Linked DNA regions of Dyadobacter chenhuakuii. The main gene of each other region encodes a partner of the protein of the gene in region 3 in a complex. Links are inferred from orthologs where the notes say so. Each region holds a gene or a part of one and is shown on either strand. Other genes may lie near its edges.

Region 1 (3,034 bases), 2.4 Mb from region 3 along the record:
TGGGGAAAGGATATCTGGCGCCGAGCGATAAAATTGCATTAGGATTTATCGGCTGCGGTCGGCAGAGCGGCGGTTTAAGGAATCGTTTTCTGGACACGATGGAAACGCAGATTGTTGCTGCTTCGGATGTGTATGCGGTTAAGCGTGAAGCATTTGTGACCAATGTAAATAAATGGTATGCTGAGAAAGCGGCTCAAAGCAATTATAAGTCAGCTATCGGAATTGAAGATTTTCGCGAGTTGCTTGCCCGTAAAGACATTGATGCTGTGGTAATTGCAGCGCCGGATCACTGGCATGCGTCTATGGCGGTGCGGGCTGCCGAGGCAGGGAAAGATATTTATTGCGAAAAACCGTTATCGCTCACTGTCAGAGAAGGACGTGCTATGGTGGATGCAACCCGCAAGCATAATCGCGTTTTCCAGACAGGAAGCATGCAGCGATCGGCCAAGGAATTTACGCAGGCTGTGCAATTGGTGCAAAGTGGCGCCATTGGCAAAGTGAAGCAGGTTTTCGTCAATGTAGGCGGACCGCCGAAAGCATGGGATTTAAAAGAAGAAACAAAACCCGATGGCCTGAACTGGGATCTCTGGATGGGCCCCAATGCCATGAACCGGCCTTATAACAATGAACTGGCACCCGTCATGACAGCCACATTCTGGCCCAAATGGCGTGATTACATTGAATTTGGCGGCGGCGGCATGACCGACTGGGGCGCACATATGTTTGACATCGCGCAATGGGGATTGGGCATGGATAACAGCGGGCCGGTGGAGCTTGTCTATTCAGAGCCTACAAAAGGATTGGTCTACAAATATGCCAACGGCGCCGAAGTGATCCACCGGCCGATGGAAGGCAAGCAACATTGTCATTTCGTAGGAACAGACGGTGAGGTTTTTGTAGCAAGAGGAGAGCTGCGCACCACGCCCGAAACATTAAAAGAGAAGACCTTTACCAGTGAAAATTCAAAAGTCTACGTCAGTGATAACCATTATAAAGATTTTCTGAATGCGATCCGCACGCGGAAGCCGCCGATCTGTGATGTGGAAGTGGGGCATAGGACCGCTTCTGTCTGCAATATTGGGAACATCGCGTATCGCCTGCAACGTTCATTAACCTGGAATCCAAAAAAGGAAGAATTTAAAAAAGACAAGGAGGCAAACCAACTTCTGGGCCGCGACATGAAGGCCGAGTGGAAGGTTTAACACAACACTCCATGATTTAATGTCACGAGTTTTTCCAAAATGTGTATTTTTGTAGCATGTTTGGAGAGTCTGCCGTTATGCAATTTAGTGAGTTGGAAGAACTGGAAACGGTCTCTGCTGATCTGCTGCATATTGGCAAAGACATTCCCGTATGGCTTTTCGAGGGCCATATGGGCGCCGGCAAGACAACCCTCATCAAAGCGCTCTGCAAAAAGCTGGGCGTTCGCTCACACGTTCAAAGCCCTACATTTTCACTGGTCAACGAATATGACGCCGGTGATAAATTGGTGTATCATTTTGATTTTTACAGGATTAAGGATGAAGTCGAAGCGCTTGATATGGGCGTGGAGGAATATTTCGATTCCGGGCATTTCTGCTTTGTCGAATGGCCGGGGAAAATTGAATCCTTATGGCCATTGCATTATCTGCTGATCCATATGGAAGCGGATGAAAATGGCGTGAGAATGTTAAAGGCAACCCAGGTATAGAGGTCATAATCAATTCGTTTCACATTCACTTTTTTCAATGGCACAACCTCAGATTACCGGTTTCGAAGAGCTTGCCAAGCAGTCGGCGTTGTATCCGCAGGAATCCCTGGTGGCGGTGCGCAAGGATCAGAATTCGCTGCATATTGGCTTGCCGCGTGAAGTTTCTTTGCAGGAAAACCGGATCGCATTGACTCCCGACGCAGTAAAAATCCTCGTTCGAAACGGACATGAAGTGTGGGTTGAAAAGGATGCAGGAAAAGGCGGAAACCTCTCCGACCACGAGTACAGCGAAGCCGGGGCGGTGATCGTGCAAAGTGCCAAGGAAGTTTATCAGGCCAATGTGATCCTGAAAGTGGAGCCGCTGGTGGAAGAAGAGTTCCGTTATATCAAAGCAGGGACAACATTGATTTCGGCAATGAACCTGCCAACGCTGGAAAAGAAATATTTTGAGAAGCTGAATGAGCTGAAAATAACAGGGATCGGTTACGAGCTCATTGAAGATAAAGTAGGAGGGAAGCCCATCATCAGGGCGATGGGCGAGATCGCCGGAAGCACCGTTTTGCTGATCGCTGCTGAATATTTATCCACGCCTAATGGTGGAAGAGGCATCATTCTGGGTGGTATTACAGGCGTTCCGCCAACTAAAATCGTGATCCTGGGAGCCGGAACAGTTGCGGAATATGCCACCCGCGCCGCCATTAGCGTAGGCGCGGATATCAAGGTTTTTGACAAGCATATATATAGGTTACAAAGGTTAAAATACGCGATAGGCCAAAACCTTTATACATCCATCATTGACTCGGACACATTAGCGGAGGCCATCGCCCGCGCTGATGTTGTCATAGGCACGATGCGCGCTGAGAACGGGATCAGCCCATTGGTCGTTACCAAAGAAATGGTTTCCCAGATGAAGCCAGGCTCCGTTATCATTGACGTCAGCATTGACCAGGGCGGGTCTTTCGAAACTTCCCGCATGACCACGCACAAGCACCCGACATTCAAATATAATGATGTGATTCATTACTGCGTGCCCAACATTCCTTCACGTGTGGCGCATACGGCCAGCACGGCGCTTAGCAATGTATTTTTGCCGTTTTTATTGCAAACAGGCACAATTGGCGGCATCGAGGAAATGATTTATGCCAATCGTTGGTTTATGAAAGGAGTGTATTGTCACAAAGGAACATTGACAAATTCACATATCGCAAGGAGTTTTAACATGCGCTATAAAGATTTAACATTGCTGCTGGCAGCCAGAATGTAAGACGTCGGCCGATTTTTTAATTTAAAATAATCATGATTAATAATAGTAATGAAAATGCCCTGATGGACGACGCCAACTCA
Region 2 (2,942 bases), 960 kb from region 3 along the record:
GTCCCGTGATGTGACGGATTTTTACCGGGTTTATCTATATTGGGCAGTGTTGTTCCTGCTGATTGCGATTGGAACAAAAAGTACATTTATGGCAAACATTCTTGAAGATTAATGCTGAAAGCATATTACAATTTCGACGCGGTTGAGGCTGGACTGGACGAGGTGGGCAGAGGTTGTCTGGCGGGCCCTGTGGTAGCCGCAGCGGTAATTTTACCAAGAGATTTTACCCATTCCTATCTTACCGATTCCAAGCAACTGACCAAAATTCAAAGGCTGGAACTCGAAAAAGACATCATCCGCGAAGCCATTTGCTGGGCCGTGGCAGAAGTCGATAATCTGGAAATTGACAGGATCAACATATTGAAAGCCAGCTTTCTGGCCATGCATCGTGCCGTTGACAAGCTGCGCATGAAGCCGGAACATTTACTCGTGGACGGCAACCGCTTCACGCCTTACCCCATGATCCCGCATACGTGCATCATAAAAGGCGACGCACATTATTTCTCAATCGCAGCGGCTTCCGTCTTAGCCAAAAATTATCGGGACGAATTAATGTCCAGACTTTCCGGCCAGTTCCCGCATTATGGATGGGAAACGAATGTCGGTTACCCGACCATTCACCATCGAAAAGCCATTGGCTTGCACGGTCCGTGCCCCTATCACCGCATGACATTCAAATTATTGAAGCCCGAATGCGATCAGGCGATGGAAGAAGAAATGGAAGATTTAGGCTTTTTATAAAGCGGAACCGTGCTGCAAGGCTCACCAAACATTAGGCTCTGAACGATTGGTTTGAGCAATCGGCTAATTTCAACATAAGCAGAAATCGGAACATTCACCTTGCTGCATCCTTTCACAACCACTCTTTTGCCTTCGTATTCGCTAATGTTAAGCTTGCTAATCGCATCTGCGAACAATTTGTCCTCTAAAGCATTCAGATCACCAAAAACAATCGCATTTGCATAAGGCTCCAACTGAACCGCCAGCAACATATAAGCCCAGGTTGGTACAATGGCGTCTTCTGAGCAAGTGACCGCAACATTCTTACCCTCATATTGAGTCCAGTCATGCGCCTTCAGGAATTCACGGAAATCCTCTTCTTTCAGGATCATTCCCTGCCACAAATTGTCTTTGATATCGTATAAAACACGCTCACCGGGATGATACAATTCTTCCAAATCCAGCGAGACAATGCCGCTAACCGCAACCCGGTTTACAATTTCTTCAGTTTCCATCTTAATCTTGCTTTACTTGAATTGCTAACACGAAAAAAGCGCAGTTTGTTTATTTCACCAAACAGAAATCAACTTCACTAAGCAGGCAAGCTGGATTTTTTCGAAGGTGGCGACATAAAATCCTTCAAATAATACGGCTCAAAACCAGCCACATCTTCAAACTGCGCATTCTCAAAAGCCTTTACCGCCAATTCACCGATCGTTACTGCAGAAGGTCGAATTTCTTTGGTTGGAAAAACAGCATTAGGATGATCTCCCAGCAACGCTTCACATTTTGCAGCTCCATCACCGAAGAAAACAACTTTATGCTCACTAAGCAGATCCTGGAATGAATTTTCATCCATGATAATGGCCTGAGTTTCTTGTACGAAACTATTCGTCGAGTCAAAAACAGCCGCATAAACTTCCATTCGCCGCGCATCGATCATGGGGCAAAGCAAGTGTTCGGGATAGAATGCACTCAACTGCAAAGCCATCGCTTCCAGCGTGTTAATAGCAATCATCGGCTTATCCAAGGCATAACACAGCCCTTTTGCAGAGGAGACGCCCACGCGCAAGCCGGTATAAGAGCCGGGGCCTTTGGCAACAGCAATAGCGTCGAGATCATTTAATGTAAAACCTGCATGAGTCACGGCACTTTCCATGAGCGTGGTAAGCATGGAAGAGGATGAACGATCTGTATGCAGGTCGGCGCTGGCGAGTAAAACGGAATTCTCGTGAACTGCCACGGAGCAGCCGCGAATGGAGGTGTCGATACTAAGTAGGAGCATAATATTAAAGAAAGGCAGGAGCAGAAATGCTAACAATTCCTGTCACCCTGAGCGGAGTCGAAGGGGGCGTTACACCTAGGTAGTAGCGCCCCCTTCGGCTCCGCTCAGGGTGACAGGGTAAGTAGCTTTGCTGATTATTATTACAGGGCAAGCAACTTACTTTTTCTTCAAAAGATCATTGTAACGAGCCGGTTCTTTAAACAGCGCCAGCGCCGCCTTCACTTCCGGATCTTCTTTGAATGAGGCTTCTCTTAAACCTTTTTCAAGATAATAATGCTTGATGATTTCTTCTTCCAGGATCTTTTTAATTTCTGGTTTGAAGATTTGCAAATCATTATCCTTGCTATGTGACAGCTTTGATTTCAATGCTTTAAGCTGATCTTCAATTACTTCCAAAGATTTTTCTTTCTTCGCAGAAGCTTCCAGATCATTCAGATCACGCTCAACCTGCGTGGTGTAATCGTATTCTTTATCACCTAGCCATTTGGTAAATGCAGCATAATCCGCGTCGGAAAGACTGAACTCTTTGGCTGGTTTAATAGTCGGGTGCTCGAAGTGGAATTTTACTGCGTAATCGAAGAAAAGACGATTGCGGCCCAGGGAAGTGGCCAGTGGCGAGTAAGTTTCTTTTTCAGTCAAAATGTCTGGCAAAATCCCGCCGCCGTCGAAAACAGAACGTCCATTTTTGGTCTTAAATTCGGTCATTAGTGAATCTGCAATCTTTCCTACGCTTCCATCGTCATTTCTGTGGCTGTAATCGATCGCTTGAATGCACCGGCCGCTGGGGATGTAATATTTTGCGGTTGTGATCTTCATTTTGGTATTGAAAGAAAGATCACGCGTGGTTTGCACCAACCCTTTTCCATAAGTCCGCTGGCCGATCAACACGCCGCGGTCGTAATCCTGGATCACGCCGGAAACGATCTCTGCGGCCGAA
Region 3 (3,063 bases):
CATAACTTGAAAAAAGTCCCAGGTCTTTGGAATCAACACGACTTCCTACCAAATGCCCTTTCATGCGGACTTTATGATTGAAATCGCCCAGCTCGCCGGATCTGTTATAGTAAAATATGACTTCATCTTTCAAATGTGAATTGCCGATATGGGCGTCCAGCTCTTTGAGCTCCATCTTTTTTTGGCAAAACAAAAAGCGCGTTTCCAGATCATGCATCCTAAGGCCGGTCTGCTTATCGACTGTTTCCAGGTTTCGGGCCAGAAAAGAAATGGTGTCGCCCTGAACCAGGAAATTTCTCAGGTCCCCGTTTAATTTATTCAACTCGAAATGGGAATAGTCAAAAGTCCTGGCACCTTTATCGCGGGGCTGACGCGGATCATCATAGCGGAATGTGCCGTCGATGACTTTTGATTTACCAATAATAAAAGGCGTGTTGTTTTCAGGTGCGTTTTTGGGGCGCGGAACAGCCGGGGCGGTGAGCTCGTTGATCCGTTCGATGAAGCCATCAATGTTCAATGAGCCTGAGGAAGGTATAATGGCCAGGTGCACATTGGGCTGATATACATTCACTTCATCGAGATAAATTTCTTTTGAAGCGTTTTCAATAATGTTATTAAGGTCCAGATTAACGTCAATCCTGCCGACGTCGATCATATCCTTCTGGCTCGTGTCTTTCACCGAAATACCTTCGAGGGAAACCACGTCGAACCACTTGATATTGACTTTCTCAATGGTAATGGGATAACCCAGCTTCTCAGAAATATTACTGGTAACACGCTGAACTGCCCAGGTTTGGACGGAAGGAAGCTGAAGTGCAATGGTCACAATTCCCAGCGCCAGCAGCGCGAAGATGATCACTACGATCAGACCATTACCAAACGCCTTCAGGAATTTTAACATATATAGCTTCGCGGCGGGATACCGCTTATCTTATTGTTATGCTTAATTTTGCGACTATAGTTCAACAAATATGAATATCCTCGCCATTGAATCGTCTTGTGACGAAACCTCCGCAGCCGTAATCACTAACGGGAAAATCTGCTCCAATGTTGTTGCTACGCAACTGATTCACACACAATATGGCGGCGTGGTTCCCGAACTTGCTTCGCGGGCACACCAGCAACACATTCTGCCTGTGGTAGATAACGCGCTGAACGATGCAAAAGTAGCAAAAAAAGACCTGGATGCCATTGCTTTTACCAAAGGACCGGGGTTATTAGGTGCTTTGCTGGTAGGGACTTCATTTGCCAAATCCATGGCATTGGGGCTCAATATTCCGCTTATCGAGATCAATCACATGCAAGCGCACGTGCTCGCGCATTTCATCGATGATCCCAAACCTGCATTTCCTTTTCTCTGCCTCACCGTCAGCGGCGGGCATACGCAGATTGTGAAGGTTACCGGGCCACTGGAAATGGAAATTATTGGTGAGACAAAAGACGATGCTGTGGGCGAAGCATTTGATAAAACAGCCAAATTGCTCGATCTGCCCTATCCTGGCGGACCGTTGATCGATAAATATGCCGCTTTGGGTAACCCGAATGCTTACCCTTTCCCGCTTCCTGAAATGCCCGGGCTGGACTTTTCTTTCAGTGGGATCAAGACTTCGTTTATGTATTTTTTGCAAAAACGGGTGCGTGAGAATCCTGGTTTCATCGGTGAAAATATCAATGATATCTGTGCGAGCATTCAGTTTACATTGGTGGACATCTTGTTGAAAAAACTAAAAAAAGCGTCGCGGGAAACGGGCATTAAGGAAATTGCAATCGCCGGCGGTGTCTCTGCGAACTCGGGATTACGGAAATCACTGCTTGAATTGGGGGAAAAACTGGGATGGAAAGTGTACATTCCGGCATTCGAATACTGCACAGATAATGCAGCCATGATTGCGATGGCAGCGCATTATAAGTTTGAAGCCAGGGATTTTACGGATCAAACTGTAAGTCCGCTCGCCCGGATGGAATTTTAAAAGTCATGAATAAAACACCTTTGAACAATGCGTTTATCAGAAATTTGGATCTATCCGGTCAAGTCGTTGGGTGGAATTCGCCTTACCGAGGCTAATGTCGAAGAAAGAGGCCTGCAGTACGATCGTCGCTGGCTCATCATTGACGAAAACAATGTGTTTATCACGCAAAGGGTTTTTGGTCAAATGGCCCTGATCGATGTCGCGCTGGAATCAAGTGGACTTAAAATATTTTTGAGAAACAATCCCAAAAACAATGTGATCCTTCCTTACGAACCTGGTTCTGGGAAAAAGGTCTCTGTAACGATCTGGGACGACATTGTGAATGCGGTAACAGTTTCTGATGAAGCGGATGCCTGGCTCTCGGCGCAACTGGATAAGCGCGTCAGGCTTGTAATGATGCCGGAATCAACAGAGCGAAAGGCGGATCCGAAATATGCCAGCAATGGAGAGAATGTGAGCTTTGCGGATGGATTTCCATTCCTTGTCATATCTCAGGCCTCACTGGACGAGTTAAATTCCCGGTTGGAAGAACCGATTTCCATGGTCCGTTTTCGCCCAAATTTCGTGATTGCTGAAACAATGCCTTTCGAAGAAGATCAATGGAAGCGTATCCGGGTGGGAGAACTGGATTTTGAAATTGTAAAACCTTGCGGCCGGTGCGTGCTGATAACCGTCGACCCGGCAACAGGCGAAAAAGGCGCAGAGCCCCTGAAAACACTGGCATCTTACCGAAGGGTCAACAACAAGGTGCTTTTCGGACAGAATATGGTAGCAAGTAATTTTGGGCTTGTTAAGGAAGGGGATGCATTAGAAGTGGTTGAATAACAGCGAAAGCCGGAAATTTGCTTCAAGATTCTTTTAGATTTCATGCGTAAAAAAAGCCCGGGAAAACAATCCCGGGCTTCATATATTTTAACAAAATCCAATTGGAAAATCCCTAAGGCTGCGCTTCTGCTTCGGTGGTTCCGTTTGTCTGGAAAGGGCTTTTCATAATCCCTCTTTCCGAATTACGGATGAAATTAATGACCACATCCCGCTCGTTGGATGGCGGCAATTCCAGTTCTATTTTTTGCAGAGCTTCCGCATTGTTCAG

What was found.
Region 1: the proteins of tsaD (region 3) and tsaE are in contact, whole or in part, in a crystal structure (PDB 6N9A), measured with the Thermotoga maritima proteins. The link is inferred for Dyadobacter chenhuakuii from one-to-one orthologs. Residues at the interface, in WP_004082750.1 of Thermotoga maritima: Cys10, Asp11, Arg49, His50, Leu82, Gly84, Gly135, Gly136, Glu154, Thr155, Leu156, Asp157, Asp158, Ser159, Glu162, Asp165, Lys166, Arg169, Leu170, Tyr175, Lys213, Thr214, Leu217, Tyr218, Gln221, Arg222, Asn324; in WP_004082108.1 of Thermotoga maritima: Leu37, Gly38, Lys46, Lys57, Val59, Lys60, Ser61, Thr63, Phe64, Thr65, Leu66, Met67, Val69, Pro71, Tyr82, Arg83, Leu84, Asp86, Asp88, Phe89, Asp93, Ile128, Asp130, Glu131, Arg134.
Region 2: the proteins of tsaD (region 3) and tsaB are in contact, whole or in part, in a solved structure (PDB 4WQ4), measured with the Escherichia coli proteins. The link is inferred for Dyadobacter chenhuakuii from one-to-one orthologs.

The regions. Positions count from the first base shown.
Region 1 is NZ_CP098805.1:3,009,066-3,012,099, reverse strand. What follows is about bases 100-2,974. They hold tsaE (tRNA (adenosine(37)-N6)-threonylcarbamoyltransferase complex ATPase subunit type 1 TsaE), read left to right. Parts: upstream 100-1,258; coding sequence 1,259-1,690; downstream 1,691-2,974. Other genes in these bases: NFI80_RS12445 (alanine dehydrogenase), read left to right, coding at 1,728-2,954; NFI80_RS12455 (Gfo/Idh/MocA family protein), read left to right, coding at 100-1,202. Also shown: more of NFI80_RS12455, read left to right, coding at 1-99; NFI80_RS12440 (hypothetical protein), read left to right, coding at 2,987-3,034. UniProt on the Escherichia coli protein: Required for the formation of a threonylcarbamoyl group on adenosine at position 37 (t(6)A37) in tRNAs that read codons beginning with adenine.
Region 2 is NZ_CP098805.1:4,409,983-4,412,924, reverse strand. The notes cover bases 160-2,942. They hold tsaB (tRNA (adenosine(37)-N6)-threonylcarbamoyltransferase complex dimerization subunit type 1 TsaB), read right to left. Parts: upstream 2,006-2,942; coding sequence 1,313-2,005; downstream 160-1,312. Other genes in these bases: NFI80_RS18290 (S41 family peptidase), read right to left, coding at 2,162-2,942; NFI80_RS18300 (DUF2480 family protein), read right to left, coding at 699-1,235; rnhB (ribonuclease HII), read left to right, coding at 160-741. Outside these bases: NFI80_RS18310 (VWA domain-containing protein), read left to right, coding at 1-112; more of rnhB, read left to right, coding at 112-159. UniProt on the Escherichia coli protein: Required for the formation of a threonylcarbamoyl group on adenosine at position 37 (t(6)A37) in tRNAs that read codons beginning with adenine.
Region 3 is NZ_CP098805.1:5,369,815-5,372,877, reverse strand. What follows is about bases 67-2,970. They hold tsaD (tRNA (adenosine(37)-N6)-threonylcarbamoyltransferase complex transferase subunit TsaD), read left to right. Parts: upstream 67-971; coding sequence 972-1,970; downstream 1,971-2,970. Other genes in these bases: lpxA (acyl-ACP--UDP-N-acetylglucosamine O-acyltransferase), read right to left, coding at 2,908-2,970; NFI80_RS22425 (MOSC domain-containing protein), read left to right, coding at 1,998-2,795; NFI80_RS22435 (translocation/assembly module TamB domain-containing protein), read right to left, coding at 67-901. In the rest of the region: more of NFI80_RS22435, read right to left, coding at 1-66; more of lpxA, read right to left, coding at 2,971-3,063.